DNA from 2 places in the Mesorhizobium sp. M0185 genome. Region 1 is predicted to be linked to the other one. Evidence: predicted binding sites of a transcription regulator. Region 1 holds the regulator's gene; the other holds the start of a gene.

Region 1 (7,806 bases):
TGTCGCAGGTTCGGTCATAGCAAACTCCTTTTTGTTTCCTCAGGCCGGCAAAGGCAAAATATCTGAACCCAACACGTCAAAAGCATCGGAATACGCACATTTGCGCCCGCAATTGAATCTGCGCGGCAGATTAGGCCAAGACCCAATGTTGCACTGCGAAACACACCTTTCAATGCCAATCTTCTTGGGCCAGTTTGCTAATCGATTTGATCAGCGATCCGCGCCAGGCTTTCCTCGCGGCCAAGCACGGCAAGCACATCAAAGACACCTGGCGAGGTACTTTTGCCGGTGAGCGCGGCGCGCAAAGGTTGGGCCACGGCGCCGAGTTTATGGCTGGCGGCCTGCGCATAGTCGCGGATCGCGGCTTCGGCTGAGGCGGCAGACCACTCCGAAACCGTGGCTAGTGCCGCATGAGCGCCCCGCAGGATCGCGCGCGCCTCACCGCTGAGCAGCGCCGCCGCCTTCTCGTCGACCGGCAGCGGCCGCTCGACGAAAAGGAATGCAGCCCCTTCAACAAGTTCGACCAGCGTCTTGGCGCGCTCCTTCAGGCCCGGCAAAGCGGCAAGCAGTTGCGCCCTGCGTCTGTCGTCGAGGCGCGCGGCGATTGCCGGGCCGCCTTCAAGATAGGGCAGAGTGGCGATGAAGATGTCGAGCAGCGCCGCGTCGTTCATCCGGCGCATATGCACGCCGTTAAGCGCCTCGAGCTTGGCGAAGTCGAAACGGGCGGCGCCCTTGTTGACGTCGCCAATGTCGAACCATGCAATCATGTCGGCGATCGACATGATCTCATCGTCGCCGTGGCTCCAGCCAAGCCTCGCAAGATAGTTGAGCAGCGCCTCCGGCAGGTAGCCCATGGCGCGATAGGCTTCGACGCCAAGCGCACCGTGCCGCTTCGACAGCTTGGCGCCGTCGGCACCGTGGATCAGCGGGATATGCGACATCGACGGCACCTTCCAGCCCATGGCCTGATAGATTACGGTCTGGCGTGCGGCGTTGGTCAAATGATCGTCGCCGCGGATGATGTGGGTGATGCCCATGTCGTGATCGTCGACGACGACGGCATGCATGTAGGTGGGATTGCCGTCCGAGCGCAGAATAATGAAATCGTCGAGATCCTTGTTGGGAAAGCGCACGTCGCCCTGGACGCGGTCATGCACCACCGTCTCGCCGTCTGTCGGCGCCTTGATGCGGATCGCCCCCTTGGCGCCGGGCGGCGCCTCCGACGGGTCGCGGTCGCGCCAGCGTCCATCATAGCGGGGAGGCAGCCCCTTGGCGCGTGCGCTCTCGCGCATTGCCTCTAGTTCGGCAGGCGTCGCATAACAATAATAGGCCTTGCCCATACGAACGAGCTCCTCGGCCACCTCGCGATGGCGCGGCGCACGCTCGAACTGCGAGACAGGCGCGCCGTCCCAGGTGAGTCCGAGCCAGGAAAGCCCGTCGAGAATGGCTGCCGTCGCCGCATCCGTCGACCGCTCACGGTCGGTATCCTCGATGCGCAGCAGCATCGTGCCGCCCGTGTGCTTGGCGTACAGCCAGTTGAACAGCGCCGTGCGCGCGCCGCCAATGTGCAGATAGCCGGTGGGCGAGGGGGCAAAACGGGTGACGACCTTATCGGGCATGGAACTCTCAGGCGGGCGAAGGAAGTGGGTTTGCGGACTTTCGCGCGTTGCGCGTTCATGTAGCATAGGAGGTCGAGGGCGCAAGGGGCAGACCCGATGGCTGTGCGAGGCCGTGGTGCGGGCAAGGGCGAGGACGTTGGCAGCGGCGTCAGCGAACGCTTGCTGTTTGCCGCTCCCCCGCCCGTCCTGCCGGCACCGGCATTGCTACCTGCTCCGCGCTTCGATGCTCCGTCGCTGCCGGCCAGCGACCCAGCAGCGGTTCTCGTGCCCGCGGGCGAGCCCATCGTACGCCTGCCCAGGCGTTTCCGCCTCCCGTCACCGTCCCGTATCCGCAACAGCGTAACCACGGCAGCCGGCCTGGAACTCGACCGCGGCATCGCCTTCCTGCTGGTGCCGGTGTTCCTCGCATGCGGGGTGGTCGTTTATTTCGGGCTGTCGGTGGAGCCGGCCTTTCCACAGCCGATCGCAATCGCGCTCCTCGCGACCCTTTGTGCCGTCGTCTCGCGGTCATGGCCCAGGACGCGCCTGTGCTTCATGGTGGCGCTGCTCTGCGCGCTTGGCGTACTTGCCGCCAAGTTCGAGACATGGCGTGTCGGAACGCATATGCTCGGCTCCGAAATCTCGACGCGGCTGACGGGTCGCGTCGTATCGTACGAGCCCATGGCGAGCGGCCGCATCAGGCTGACAATCGATGTGATCTCAACGGCCAGGCCGACACTGCGCTACATGCCGGAACGGGTCCGCGTTTCGGCGATGAAGATACCGGCTGAGCTGACCGCCGGTTCCGAGATCACGGGCTATGTGCGGCTGCTGCCGCCGACCGGCCCGGTGCGGCCCGACAGCTATGATTTCTCCTTCGACAGCTATTTCGCCGGTATCGGCGGCAGCGGCTTTTTTCTCGGCAATCCGAAAGTCGTGTCGTCGGGCAGCATGCCGCTTGCCGCGCAGCTTTCTTCCGCGATCGAAGACGCGCGCGAATCCATCGCCGACCATATCCGCAGCCGCATCGGCGGTGCCGAGGGCGAGATTGCTGCTGCGCTGATCGTCGGCGTGCGCGCCGGCATTCCCGAGGAGATCAACGAAGCGATGCGGCGCACCGGCATCTACCACATCATCTCCATCTCGGGGCTGCATATGGCGTTGGTCGCCGGCACCATCATGGCGCTGCTGCGGGGTGCCTTCGCGCTGTTTCCCGATTTCTCATCGCGACGGCCGGTCAAGAAATATGCCGCGGCCGCCGCGCTTTTTTCGATTGCGGCCTACCTCGTCTTTTCCGGCATTGTCGTGGCGGCCGAACGCAGCTTCATCATGCTGGCGGTGATGCTTATCGCCGTGCTGTTCGACCGGGCCGCGCTCACCATGCGCAACCTGGCGATCTCGGCCATCGCGGTCATCCTGGTGTCGCCGCACGAGGTGGTCGGTCCGAGTTTCCAGATGTCCTTCGCCGCGACGGCGGCCCTTGTCGGCGCCTATGCAGGCTGGTCCGATTACCGCGCCGGCAGGGCCACCATGCCGCCGCCGCGGCTGTCGCCGCTACGCTTTGCCACGCGAAAGGTCCTGCTGGGCATGTGCGGTCTGGCGATGACCTCGATCATTGCAGGGAGCGCCACGGCGCTTTTCGCCATATGGCATTTCCAGCGCGTGGCGCCGCTCAGCCTGTTCGCCAATCTGGCCATCATGCCCATCGTGTCACTGGTCGTCATGCCCTTCGCCGTTCTCAGCGCGCTGGCGATGCCGTTCGGTGCGGATGGCCCTTTCCTCTATGTCATGGGCAAGGGGCTGACGGCGATGATCGCCCTGTCCGGGTGGATCTCGGAGCGCTCGCCGATCGATGCGGTCGGGCTGATTTCGCTGAGATCCGTCCTTCTGGTGACGATCGCCCTCGTCATTGCCAGCATGGCGACGACCTGGTTGCGGCTGGCGGCACTTCCTTTTGCGCTCGCCGGCTTGCTGACGACAACGCAGACACGCATACCCGACGTATTGGTCTCGGAGGACGCACGGCTGGTCGCGCTGCCGATCGGCAGCGGTGAACTCGCGGTCAACCGGGCACGCCCGAATGAGTTCACCATCGACAACTGGAAACGCGCGCTCACATCAGAGGCTATCGTCGCGCCGGAAACACCTGGACAGAACGACCCGCAATTCGACATTGCCGATCCGGCCGACCTACCGCCGGGCATGCCGTTCATTTGCACGGACGGCCTCTGCCTTGCCAGGCATCCATCCGGCGCGATCATCGCGCAAGCCAAGGACCGCGATACTGCGCGGCCAGCCTGCGCCTTTGCCAGCTTGATCGTCATCGACGACGCCACCGCCCATAACCCCTGCTACTACGACCGGCTGGTCCTCGTCGTCACCAAACGGCAACTGGCGCGCGCGGGAAGTGCCGCCGTCTACTTCGATCCACAAGCGGCAACGCGCGCCGAAATCCGTTTCGCGGTCGAAAAATCATACCGGCCCTGGCACGTGCAGCGGAAATTTTCACGCGCGGCACGGGGCCTGCCGCCATACCGCAGGGCCGACAACCCCAAAGCCGGCGCCAAGGGCGGGGCTCAGTAGCGGCGGATCAGTCCGACGAGCTTGCCCTGCACCTTGACCCTGTCTGGTCCGAAGATGCGCGTCTCGTAGGCCGGATTGGCGGCTTCCAGGGCGATCGAGGCGCCCTTGCGGCGGAACCGCTTCAGCGTCGCTTCCTCCTCGTCGACCAGTGCCACCACGATCTCACCGGGGCTCGCCGTATCGGCATTGCGGATGATCACCGTGTCGCCGTCGAAAATGCCGGCCTCGATCATCGAATCGCCTTTGACCTCGAGCGCATAATGCTCGCCGCCCATGATCATATCCGGCGGCACCGAAATCGAATGCGTCTGGTGCTGGATGGCGTCGATCGGCACACCGGCGGCGATGCGGCCCATCACCGGGATCGAAACGGCGGCGACGACATCGTCGTCATTTCCGGCTGCGGGCACGCGCGACGATGTCGGCTTGCCTTGCCGAGGACCGCCTTGCCCAAGACTGCCCTGGATGACACTCGGCGAGAACTTGCGTGCCGCATTGAGGCCGGGGGCGATCGAGTCAGGCAGGCGCAGCACCTCCAGCGCACGGGCCCGGTTGGGCAAACGGCGAATGAAGCCGCGCTCCTCCAGCGCCGTAATCAGCCGGTGGATTCCGGATTTGGAAGCCAGGTCGAGCGCTTCCTTCATCTCGTCGAAGGAAGGCGGGATACCGCTTTCCTTCAACCTTTCGTGGATGAACATAAGCAGTTCGTGTTGTTTGCGTGTCAGCATAGCGACCCCCAACAGAATCAGAAAAACAAACCCAGAACAAACACTATCTGTTCCAGTTGTGTTCCGCAACTGTTTAAAGTTTAATGAATGCGTTAAGGCTCGGGAAACAAACGACGTCCCCTACCGGCGTATCGCATTTTCACCGCCGCGAGCCTCATCGCCTTGATTCTGCTTTCGTTTGCGCCCTTCTGGCATCCTAGAAGGCGGCACTGGCATCGGCCGTCGGTCGGCAAAAGGCACGGAATTGAACCCGTATCGACTGTACGGTTTGGTCAATGCACCGTGAACGAAACGAACTCAAAACGCCAACCTCGGGTTAAGTCCCGGTTTCCACCGCCTGGTCAGGCTGCTTCTCGCCGGTGGAGCCTTGCTGCGCGCAACCAGGTAATGGAAGAACAGTCGATGCGTGTCCGGCGTTGCGTTGGATCCTGGGGAGCAGACAAATCATGACAGGAATTCCCGATCTCGTGGCCATAAAGGCGATGGATGCCGCGGATCCGCTGCGCGCGATGCGCGACCGCTTTGTGTTGCCGCAAGGAGTGATCTATCTCGACGGCAATTCGCTAGGAGCTGCTTCACGTGCCGCTTTCGATGAACTGCACAAGGCCGCGACCGAAGAATGGTCACATGATCTCATCCGCGCATGGAACACGGCCGGCTGGTTCAACATGCCGCTTGAACTTGGCGACCAGCTCGGGCGCCTGATCGGTGCCGCGGCCGGCCAGACGGTGGTCTGCGACACGACATCGGCTAACATCTACAAGCTGCTGCACGCCGCCATGGCCATGCGACCGGAGCGGCAGGTCATCGTCGCCGAGGGCGATAGTTTTCCGACGGACCTCTACATGGCCGAGGGTGTGGTTTCGACGCGAAAAGATACGCTGCTGCGCCTCTCGGGGGTCGACGCGCCGACCATCGAAGAGCTGATCGACGAACGCACCGCCGTGGTGCTGGTCAACCACGTCAACTATAAGTCGGGCGAACTGCGCGACATGCCGGCGCTGACGCGCAGGGCTCAGGAAGCCGGGGCGATGATCGTCTGGGATCTCTGCCACACCCCCGGCGCGATGCCAGTCGAGCTCGACAAGGCAAACGCCGATTTTGCCGTTGGCTGCACCTACAAATATCTGAATGGCGGCCCGGGCGCGCCTGCCTTCATCTATGCGGCTGAGCGGCATCTTTCCTACATCCAGCAGCCGCTCACCGGCTGGTGGGGCCATGCACGGCCCTTCGCCTTCGAGCCAGGCTATGCGGCCGGCACCGGCATCCGCCGGTTTCTGTGCGGCACGCAGCCGGTCCTGTCGATGCGCACGCTGAAGGGCGCGCTCGACATCTGGAACGATGTCGACATGACGGCGGTGCGCAAGAAGAGCATCGCGCTGGCGGATCTGTTCATCGAGCTTGTCGAGGCAAAGTGCGGCACTTACGGGCTCACGCTCGAAAGCACGCGCGATGGGGAAAACGCGGCAGCCAGATTTCATTCATGCATGAGTATGGCTACCAGGTCATGCGCGCGCTGATCGAACGTGGCGTGATTGGCGATTTTCGCGCGCCATTGACCATGCGCTTCGGCTTCACCCCGCTCTATGTCGGCTATGCCGATGTCTGGCAGGCCGTCAAAGTGCTTGAGGACATCCTGCGCACCGGTGCGTGGAAGGATACGCGCTTCGCCATCAAAGCAGCTGTCACTTGAGATTGATGCGAGAGCTGGAATCGTGAGGCTGGCGACGACGCGCCGCGCGATGCTCACGGCTACGTTGCAAGGCCATATTGCCAGGGAGGCGCAGGGTGTTCGAACGTCACATTGCCGATTGGGACAACGCCTATGCCAACAGCGCCAACATAGCCGGCAGCGATCGGTGGCCGGCGGCCTGGATCGAGCCCGCGCGGGTTTTCCGCGACGTGCTTTCGACCGAGGGCAGGGCGCGGCTCGACATGGCCTATGGCGACAACCCACGCAACCGGCTCGATCTTTTCCTGCCGGCCATCAAGCCCAAGGGACTCGTGGTGTTCGTTCATGGCGGCTACTGGATGGAATTCAACAAGAATTTCTGGTCGCATCTTGCCACTGGCTCTGTTGATCGCGGCTATGCGGTGGCGATGCCGTCCTACACGCTCTGTCCGCAGATACGCATTGGCGGCATCGTCAAGGAAGTCGGCGCGGCGATCGGCAAGGCGGCGGCGATGGTCGCAGGGCCGCTAATGCTGACCGGGCACTCGGCCGGCGGCCATCTTGTTAGCCGGATGGTTACGGCGACGACGCCGCTGGCGCCCGAAGTGGTCCGGCGCGTTCGTCATGTGGTGTCGATCTCGGGGGTGCACGATTTGCGCCCGATCATGCGCACCGGCATGAACGAGACGCTGGCGATCGATGAGGCCGAGGCGCAGGCCGAAAGCCCAGTGCTGCTGCGCCCGATGGACAAGGCCCGCCTGACCTGCTGGGCCGGCGGCGGCGAGCGCGCCGAATTCCTGCGTCAGAGCGCGTTGCTGGCCAACATCTGGATCGGCCTGGGTACCGCGACCAGCTTGGTGGTCGAGCCTGACCGGCATCATTTCAACATCATCGACGGTTTGGCCGATCCAGATCACCCGCTGACCCGGACCTTGATTTCGGAGTGAGGCAGGGTTCAGCGTAGCATCAGTACGTCGCAGGGGGAGCCCGCCGCCGCGGCAGGAGCGAACGGCGCGCGAACGATCAGCCCGTCGGCATCGGCCAGCATTTTCAGCATCGAGGAGTCCTGGATGCCGAACGGCGTCGCCACGAGCGTACCGGCGTCATCTATGACAACAGCCCGCACATAATCTTGCCTGAGATCGTTGGCCGGCATGGCAGCACCGAGCCGTGCCCGACGTATATCCTGCTGAAAGGCGCGGCCGCCGAGCCGCGCCAGCAGCGG
Region 2 (7,806 bases), on a different contig from region 1:
TGCGCGCCCTGGTCCAGACTTGGGGATTTGATGTCGGCGATGCCGAACTGGCGCGGATCGGCCTGTCGCTCGGCGCCGACGTGCCGATGTGCCTCGCTGCCAAGCCGCTGATAGCCCGCGGCGTCGGCGACGAGCTGACGCTCGTGCCGGGTTTCCCGGCGCTGGGTCTGGTGCTCGTCAATCCCGGCACTGCCGTCTCGACGGCCGACGTGTTCGAGGCGCTTGGCCGCCGCGACAATGCGGGGCTGCCGCCGCTGCCGCACAGCCTCGACTTCCACAGCATCCGCAACTGGCTGGAGATCACCCGCAACGATCTCGAGCCTGCGGCGCGCGCAATCCAGCCCGCCATCGGCAAGGCCATTTCCGTGCTCAACAAGGCCGGAGCCGGTTTTGCCAGGATGTCCGGTTCAGGCGCCACCTGCTTCGGGCTGTTCGAGACCGGCAATGTGGCCAAGCGCGCGGCCGTCGATATTCGCAGCCGCCATCCCGACTGGTTTGTCGCGGCGACGCGAAGCGTGACATCGGAGGTTGATGCCCATGGCCAGGATTGACGAGAGCCGCCCCTTCGTTCCCGTGCGCATCGCGGTACTGACCGTTTCCGATACGCGCAGCCTCGCCGACGACAAATCCGGGCAGACGCTGGCCGACCGTATCGCCGAGGCCGGCCATGTCCTGGCCGCCCGCGACATCGTCACCGACGACCGCGACAAGATCCGCGACAAGGTCCTGGGCTGGTCGAAGGACGATGCGATCGATGTCGTCATCACCACCGGCGGCACCGGCTTCACCGGCCGCGACGTGACGCCGGAAGCGCTGGAGCCGATCTTCGAAAAGCGCATGGACGGCTTTTCCGAAGTGTTCCACCGCATCTCCTACGACAAGATCGGCACTTCGACGATCCAGAGCCGGGCAACCGGCGGCGTCGTCAACGCCACCTTCGTCTTCGTGCTGCCGGGCTCGCCCGGCGCCTGCAAGGACGCCTGGGACGGCATTTTGAAGCCGCAGCTCGACTATCGGCACATGCCCTGCAACTTCGTCGAGATCATGCCGCGGCTGGACGAGCATTTGCGGCGCGGCTGAGACGAACCGAGGTATCAGCCAAGCGACCTCGGTTTAGCGAATGACCGGCTCGCCGTGAAAACGCCGGCGCGAGGGCGGCGAGACGCCGAAGCCAACCTCCATCATCAGCCGCGGCGTGCGCGTCGGCACGGTGCCCATATGGAAGCCGAACGGATCCTCGACAAAGCCGAGGCCGGCCGGCCCGGTCAGCGTGACCGGGCTCTGCTCGCCGTACACGCCCAGCACCTCTTCCGCCGAATGGCCGACCAGCAGCGTCAGCTGATGCTTCAGGATGCGGCGGTTGTGGGAGCCGCGGACATAGACATGCGGCCCGGTGTCGGCGTCGACCGGCACCAGGTAGAAAAAGAACTTCAGCATGCGCCAGTCGTCGAGGTCGAAATGGTATTTGCCGAGCGAGGCCATGTTCTTGTCGGCGTCCGAGACGCCACCGGTCGGAAAGCTCCACCAGACGCGGGTCGTGATCAGCTTGGCCTGGCTGCCGAGATAGTGTGCCGCGACGTCGAGAAGCAGCGGATCGCGCTGCACGGCGACCGCAGCGCTGCAGTCGAGGACCCGCTCGAAATAGTGACCGCTGAGCAGCGGGCGGCCGAAATGCTTTTCGGCATCGGCGTGTTTTTCGGGCAGGAATTCCAGCCGGCGGTCGAAATTGCCGAAGCATGGCGTGCGCTCGGCGAAGCGGGCGATCTCCTCATGGACGGCGGCCGGCAGCATCAGGCCCGAATAGAGCCCCTCCGTCCGCAGCGCGCCGACGACGGCATCGCGGTCAACGCCGGCGAACATCGTTTCACCGAAATTGCGCGCCGGCCGAACGGGCTTTGCACCGCGCCAGTGCAGGCGCCGCGCCGGCATGGTGCGGGCCAGCATGAACATCGGCAGCCATGCCGGATTCTCGCGAAGGTCGGAAAGATAGGTCGGGATGCGGGCGGCGATGCGGCGCAGCGTGCCGCCGTTGCGCGCGATCGCCTCGAGGCTTGCAGCGCCGGACTTGTCAGGGCTTGAAAGGGTCATCGGGGTCCTCAAAATGTCGAGGGAACAGCATCGACGTTAGTCGTCGCCGCTCCGGCACACCCCAAACCCTATTCGCCCATATCGCCGGGAATGGTAACCCCCGGCCAGATTTTGTGCAATGCACAATAAACCACGACCCGCCAGAAAATTTGCTTGGGCGGAGTTCCCATAACCGGCACGGTAAGCCGTCACTTCCGCGGCGCGACCCAGATCTCGGCGTGGAGACTCCTGGTCGCCAGGCCGCGGGCGATCGCTTCGGCGCTGCGGGCGTTCTTCGACAGCGCCACGGCCTGACGCTTGCTGATCACCAAGCCTTCGGCGAGAGCGCGATTTCCGGCAAAGACGCGCGACAGGAACGGCGCGCGGCTGCCGCGTGCCCGCGAGAACCGCGCCGCCATGGTTTGCCTGGCGATATGGGCGACGACCTCGTCGATCCAGCCCTCTCCCAGCCGCGCGCCCGGTTCCAGCAAAAGCAGCCAGTCGCCCTTGGCCTGCCTGATGCCGGCGGCGATGCCGCCGCTGACATAGTGGCACCCGGCATGTTCGGCGACGCGGTGCGTCTGATCGGTCGAGCCGGTATCGCAGACGAGAACGTCGCGCACCACGCCTTCGACCGCGCCGCCGATCAGCGAGGCGAGCGTGCGGGCAAGGCCCTCCTCGTCGTTCAGGGTTTCGATCAGGACGCTGAGCATGTTTAGCCGAATAGCGGAAAGCGGTGGGCAGCGCCAGTTTTTGCGGCGCACCGCGAGAAAGTTCTTGCTTTGTTCTCATCGATACGATAGGAATACATTCATGAGCAGAGCGATTCGACAGCGGGCGGACAGTCCCTGGGAAAGGGCCAAGATGGAACAGATCGTGCGTGCCGATATTGCAGCCTTCGGCGCTGGCAGGGCCGAGATGGCGAATGCGATGATCGAGCAGAGCGGCATGCGCGTCCGTCCCGACCGCAATCGCGGCAGGTCGGCGGGCATCAATCCGTCCGGCCGTTTCGAGCCGGTCAGCAGGCATGTATTCGACGATGGCTGGAATTCGCTGGAGGAGCTGCCGCCGTTCAAGACCGAGGTACAGGTCGAGAAGCCGCGCACCATCATCACGCGCAACGAATCGCCCGACATCTCCTTCGACCGCTCGATCAATCCCTATCGCGGCTGCGAACATGGCTGCGTCTATTGTTTCGCGCGGCCGACGCACAGCTTCATGGGCCTGTCGCCGGGGCTGGATTTCGAATCGAAGCTGTTTGCCAAGCCGGATGCGGCCCGGCTGCTCGACAAGGAATTGTCCAGGGATAATTACCAGCCGCGCACCATCGCCATCGGCACCAACACCGATCCTTATCAGCCGATCGAGAAGCAATACCGGATCATGCGCGAGATCCTCGAAGTGCTGGAGGCGCGCGGGCATCCGGTCGGCATCGTCACCAAATCGGCGCTGGTGACACGCGATATCGACATTCTGTCACGCATGGCCGAACGCGGGCTGGCCAAGGTGGCATTGTCGGTGACGACATTGGACAGGATGCTGGCCAGAACGATGGAGCCGCGAGCGTCAACGCCGACCAAGCGGCTGGAGGCGATCAGGCAGCTTTCGGATGCCGGCATTCCGGCCTCGGTGATGGTCGCGCCGATCATCCCCGGACTGACCGACCCGGAAATGGAGCGCATCCTCGATTCGGCGCAGGCAGCGGGCGCGCGTGAAGCCGGCTATGTGCTGCTGCGCCTGCCGCTGGAGGTCGCGCCGATCTTCAAGGACTGGCTGCTGCGCCATTATCCCGATCGCTATCGCCACGTCATGTCGCTGATCCGTTCGATGCGCGACGGCAAGGACTACGATTCGGAATGGGGCAAGCGTATGAAAGGCTCCGGTCCCTATGCCTGGCAGATCGGCCGGCGTTTCGAGATCGCTGCCAAACGGCTCGGCCTCAACGCCGAGCGGCGCTCGCTCAGGACCGACCAGTTCGTCCCCGCCGCCAAGGCTACCGAGCAGCTGATGCTGCTGTGACAAAGCGTCTCGCGCCAGCCGGTTGAAACGGCCGGCAACAGGCAAAAATCCCGTCCGGCCTGTCCTGTCCCCGGGCTTGCAGACGGTAGCCCCTCCTGGTCCGGTGCCCCGCCCGACCCGGAGGGACTTGCGGAGAATCGGAGCCGATGCGAACCTCGCCGCACCATGGCTCGCCCGCGTTCCGATTCTCCGCTTCTCTTCGAAATCGTCGAGAAACCCGACTTCTCGTTCGAGACGAGGGCGATGGCCGAAGGCCTGTGGCCGGTGGCGGGGATGGACGAGGCCGGCCGCGGTCCGCTCGCCGGGCCGGTGGTGGCTGCAGCGGTGGTGCTCGATCCCGCCAACATCCCCGATGGCCTCGATGATTCCAAGCGGCTGACGCATTTGCAGCGTGAGGCGCTGTTCCTGAAAATCCTCGGCTCCGCGCTCGCCGTATCGATGGCGTCGGTCAGCGCCGAAGGCATCGATGCCTCCAACATCCTCAAGGCCAGCCTGGAGGCGATGCGCCGTGCCGTGGCCGGCCTGTCAATCCAGCCGAAGCTGGCGCTGGCCGACGGCCGCGACGTGCCGCCCGGCCTGCCCTGCGAGGGCAGAGCGCTGATCAAGGGCGACCAGCGCTCGCAGTCGATCGCCGCAGCCTCGATCGTCGCCAAGGTGATGCGCGACCGCATGATGTGCGGCTGCGGCAGCCATCATGCGCGTTACGGCTTCGAACTGCATATGGGCTACGCCACTGTGCGCCACCGCACGGCGATCGATCTGCATGGACCAGTGGCGCGGCTGCACCGCAACTCCTTCGCGCCGTTCCGGTTCGGCGGCACCGAGGTGCTGGAGGAAGAGGGTTTTTCGGGTTTGGATTGAGGGATTCGGCTAGGTGTGATCTCCCCCCTCGAGGGGGAGATGTCGCCAAAGGCGACAGAGGGGTCGGTACGTCCTGGCGCGACGCCATGCGGGACGAAAGAGAAGGCTGGCGCTTCACGCGCGGCGACCCCCTCTGGCCTGCCGGCCATCTCCCCCTCAAGGGGGGAGATTACGCGCTTGGCCGCTTTCGCTAACAAAAAAGCCGCCAGGTTTCCCGGGCGGCTTCGATGACTTGTAGATGCAGCCGTTCAGTCCAGCTTCGACTTCAAATCCTGCAGTGAGGCATTGAACAGGTCGGCGCCGGCCTTGGCGTCGATCTTGCCGGCCAGCAGCGCGCGCGGCTTCGACGGCGATATCGACTGCGCTGGCACGCACTTCGCCCATCGCCTCACAATCGGCCTTCTACCTTTTAAGTCTTCGTCGCAGCATCACAATATGTAATTAAACTCATCTAAAGAGCAATCGGTGAGCTTTACGCTCACATACCATTGAGGCTTGCGGGGTTAGATATCCGTCGTGGTCGGTTGATTTACTCACACCAACTCCACATGCGACAGAAATGTCAGTATCCGACGAAAGCAAAATAACGTGAAACGTACTCCGGAACCTTGCTGTTCCGCAAATTGCGTAGTTCCAACGGAAATCGTTCCTACGGTAAAGTTGTTCCTGTCAATTCGAATCAATACTTGGTTAAATGCAAACAATAGCACTATTAATGTTACACATGATATCGCAATGGCTAGCAGTAAAAAAAAGAATCTCTTCATAGTCATTTATGCCGACACGCCACATCTGGCTTTGACGTCTGCAGGATTCCATTGCGCCAGAGCCATTCGTGCGGTTTCCCTGGGCCAGATCCCCAGCAATGCAGCGCCGAGAATGCGCCCGTTGTCATTTTTGGTCTCATCGATACCGAGGGTCTGCGCCGCAATGGCATTTAACGTATCAAAAATAGCAACATTCGCTAGGCGCGGATCTCCCCCCTTGAGGGGGAGATGTCGCCAAAGGCGACAGAGGGGGTCGGTACGTCCTGGCGCGACGTCATGCGGGACGAAAGAGAAGGCTGGTGCTTCACGCGCGGCGACCCCCTCTGGCCTGCCGGCCATCTCCCCCTCGAGGGGGGAGATTACGCGCTTGGCCGCTTTCGCTAACAAAAAAGCCGCCAGGTTTCCCGGGCGGCTTTCGATGAATTTCTCGACGAAGTCGCTTAATTCAGCTTCGACTTCAAATCCTGCAGCGAGGCGTTGAACAGGTCGGCGCCGGCCTTGGCGTCGATCTTGCCGGCCAGCAGCGCGCGCGCGGCTTCGACCGCGATGTCGACGGCGCTGGCGCGCACTTCGCCGATTGCTTCGCGCTCCGCCTGGCCGATCTTCTGCTCGGCCAAGGCGGTACGCCGGGCGACATAGTCCTCGGTCTTCTTGTGCGCCTCGGCGGCAAGCATGTCGGCTTCGCGCTTGGCGGCGGCGACGATGGCCGCGGCCTCCTGCTCGGCTTCCTTGCGCTTGCGCTGGTATTGGCCAAGCAGTTGCTGGGCCTCTTCGCGCAACCGGCGCGCTTCCTCGAGCTCGCTGCTGATCTTGTCGGCGCGGGCATCGAGCGCCTTGGCGATCATGCCCGGCACCTTGATGTAGATGGCGATGCCGAGGAAGATTACGAGGGCAACCGTTGCCCAAAGCGTCGCGAGAGATGTGGCGTCCATGATGCGCTCCTCACCCGGCCACGGATTTGACCGCGGCCGCGATTTCGGCCTTGCTGGCCTTGCCGCCGACAAGCGCTTCGACGATGGCCGATGCGGTGTCCTCGGCGATCGTGCCGACTTCCTTCATGGCATTGGCCTTGATGGAAGATATACGCGCCTCGGCCTCGCCAAGCTTCTGGTCAAGCGCTGCCTCGATCGTCTTGCGGGCAGCCTCGGCTTCCGCCTTGGCCGCATCGTTGGCCTGCTGACCGATCGCATTGGCCTTGCCCTTGGCTTCCGCCAATTCCTGCTCATAGGCGGCAACGGCGGCATCGGCCTCGCTTTTCAGCCGGGCAGCATGGTCGAGATCCTGGGTAATGCGGTCGTTGCGCACGTCGATGATGCCGCCAACGCGCGGCATCACCACCCGTTTCAAGAAGAGATAAAACAGCCCGAAGGTGATTGCCAGCCATAGAAGCTGCGAGGGGAATGTCTCCGGATTGAATGGCGGAAACGTGCCGTGCGCCTCGGCGGGCACGCCGGTGCCAGCGCTCCCACCTTCGACGGCGGGCGCGGGCTCTTGCGCAAAGGCAGATGTCACGAACATCGCATTCCCCTGTCCATACAGTCAGGCCGCACCTTGCGCGCCCCTCTTCGTCGGCCCGGTGTTTCTTACTTGAACACCAGCAGGAAGGCGATGAGAAGGGAGAAGATGCCCAGCGCTTCGGTCACGGCGAAGCCGAAGATCAGGCGGCCGAACTGGCCATCGGCGGCCGACGGATTGCGCAGCGCGCCCGCCAGATAGCTGCCGAAGATGTTGCCGAGGCCGATGCCGGCGCCACCCATGCCGAGGCAAGCGATGCCCGCGCCGATTGCAGCTGCTGCATTTACTTCCATGTCAAACTCCTTGTGGTTCCATTGTCGTTGCAGTTTGTAATGACGGTAAATCCGCCGGTGAAATTCCCTAGTGACTGGGATGCAAAGCGTCGTTGAGATACATGCAGGTCAGAACCGCAAAGACGTAGGCTTGCAGGAAAGACACCAGAACTTCCAAGGCCGTCAGCGCTACCGCCATAGCCAATGGCAGGATCGAACCCGCCACGCCAGCCGCGCCAAGCGCGCTCAGCGAAACCACGAAGCCGGAAAAGACCTTGAGGGTGATGTGGCCAGCCAGCATGTTC

The links. The regulator LexA, encoded in region 1, represses DNA repair genes until DNA is damaged. The targets are predictions, from matches to a motif close to TGTTCNNNNTGTGTTCNG.
Region 2: the regulator LexA is predicted to act here: its motif matches at 2,840-2,857, upstream of NKJ20_RS07825 (PA0069 family radical SAM protein).

The regions. Positions count from the first base shown of each region.
Region 1 covers NZ_JAMYSY010000003.1:189,474-197,279, forward strand. Annotated here, with positions in the region: gene gltA (citrate synthase) at 1-18, opposite strand, end outside; gene gltX (glutamate--tRNA ligase) at 198-1,619, opposite strand; gene NKJ20_RS04090 (ComEC/Rec2 family competence protein) at 1,716-4,181, shown strand; gene lexA (transcriptional repressor LexA) at 4,175-4,909, opposite strand; partial or broken gene kynU (kynureninase) at 5,356-6,602, shown strand; gene NKJ20_RS04105 (hormone-sensitive lipase) at 6,698-7,528, shown strand; gene NKJ20_RS04110 (molybdopterin molybdotransferase MoeA) at 7,537-7,806, opposite strand, start outside.
Region 2 covers NZ_JAMYSY010000007.1:11,523-19,328, forward strand. Annotated here, with positions in the region: gene NKJ20_RS07805 (4-(cytidine 5'-diphospho)-2-C-methyl-D-erythritol kinase) at 1-551, shown strand, start outside; gene moaB (molybdenum cofactor biosynthesis protein B) at 538-1,080, shown strand; gene NKJ20_RS07815 (phytanoyl-CoA dioxygenase family protein) at 1,114-2,088, opposite strand; gene NKJ20_RS07820 (glycosyltransferase) at 2,277-2,780, opposite strand; gene NKJ20_RS07825 (PA0069 family radical SAM protein) at 2,932-4,086, shown strand; gene rnhB (ribonuclease HII) at 4,252-4,947, shown strand; partial or broken gene NKJ20_RS07835 (ATP F0F1 synthase subunit B) at 5,196-5,334, opposite strand; gene NKJ20_RS07840 (F0F1 ATP synthase subunit B) at 6,155-6,646, opposite strand; gene NKJ20_RS07845 (F0F1 ATP synthase subunit B) at 6,657-7,232, opposite strand; gene NKJ20_RS07850 (F0F1 ATP synthase subunit C) at 7,298-7,522, opposite strand; gene NKJ20_RS07855 (F0F1 ATP synthase subunit A) at 7,590-7,806, opposite strand, start outside.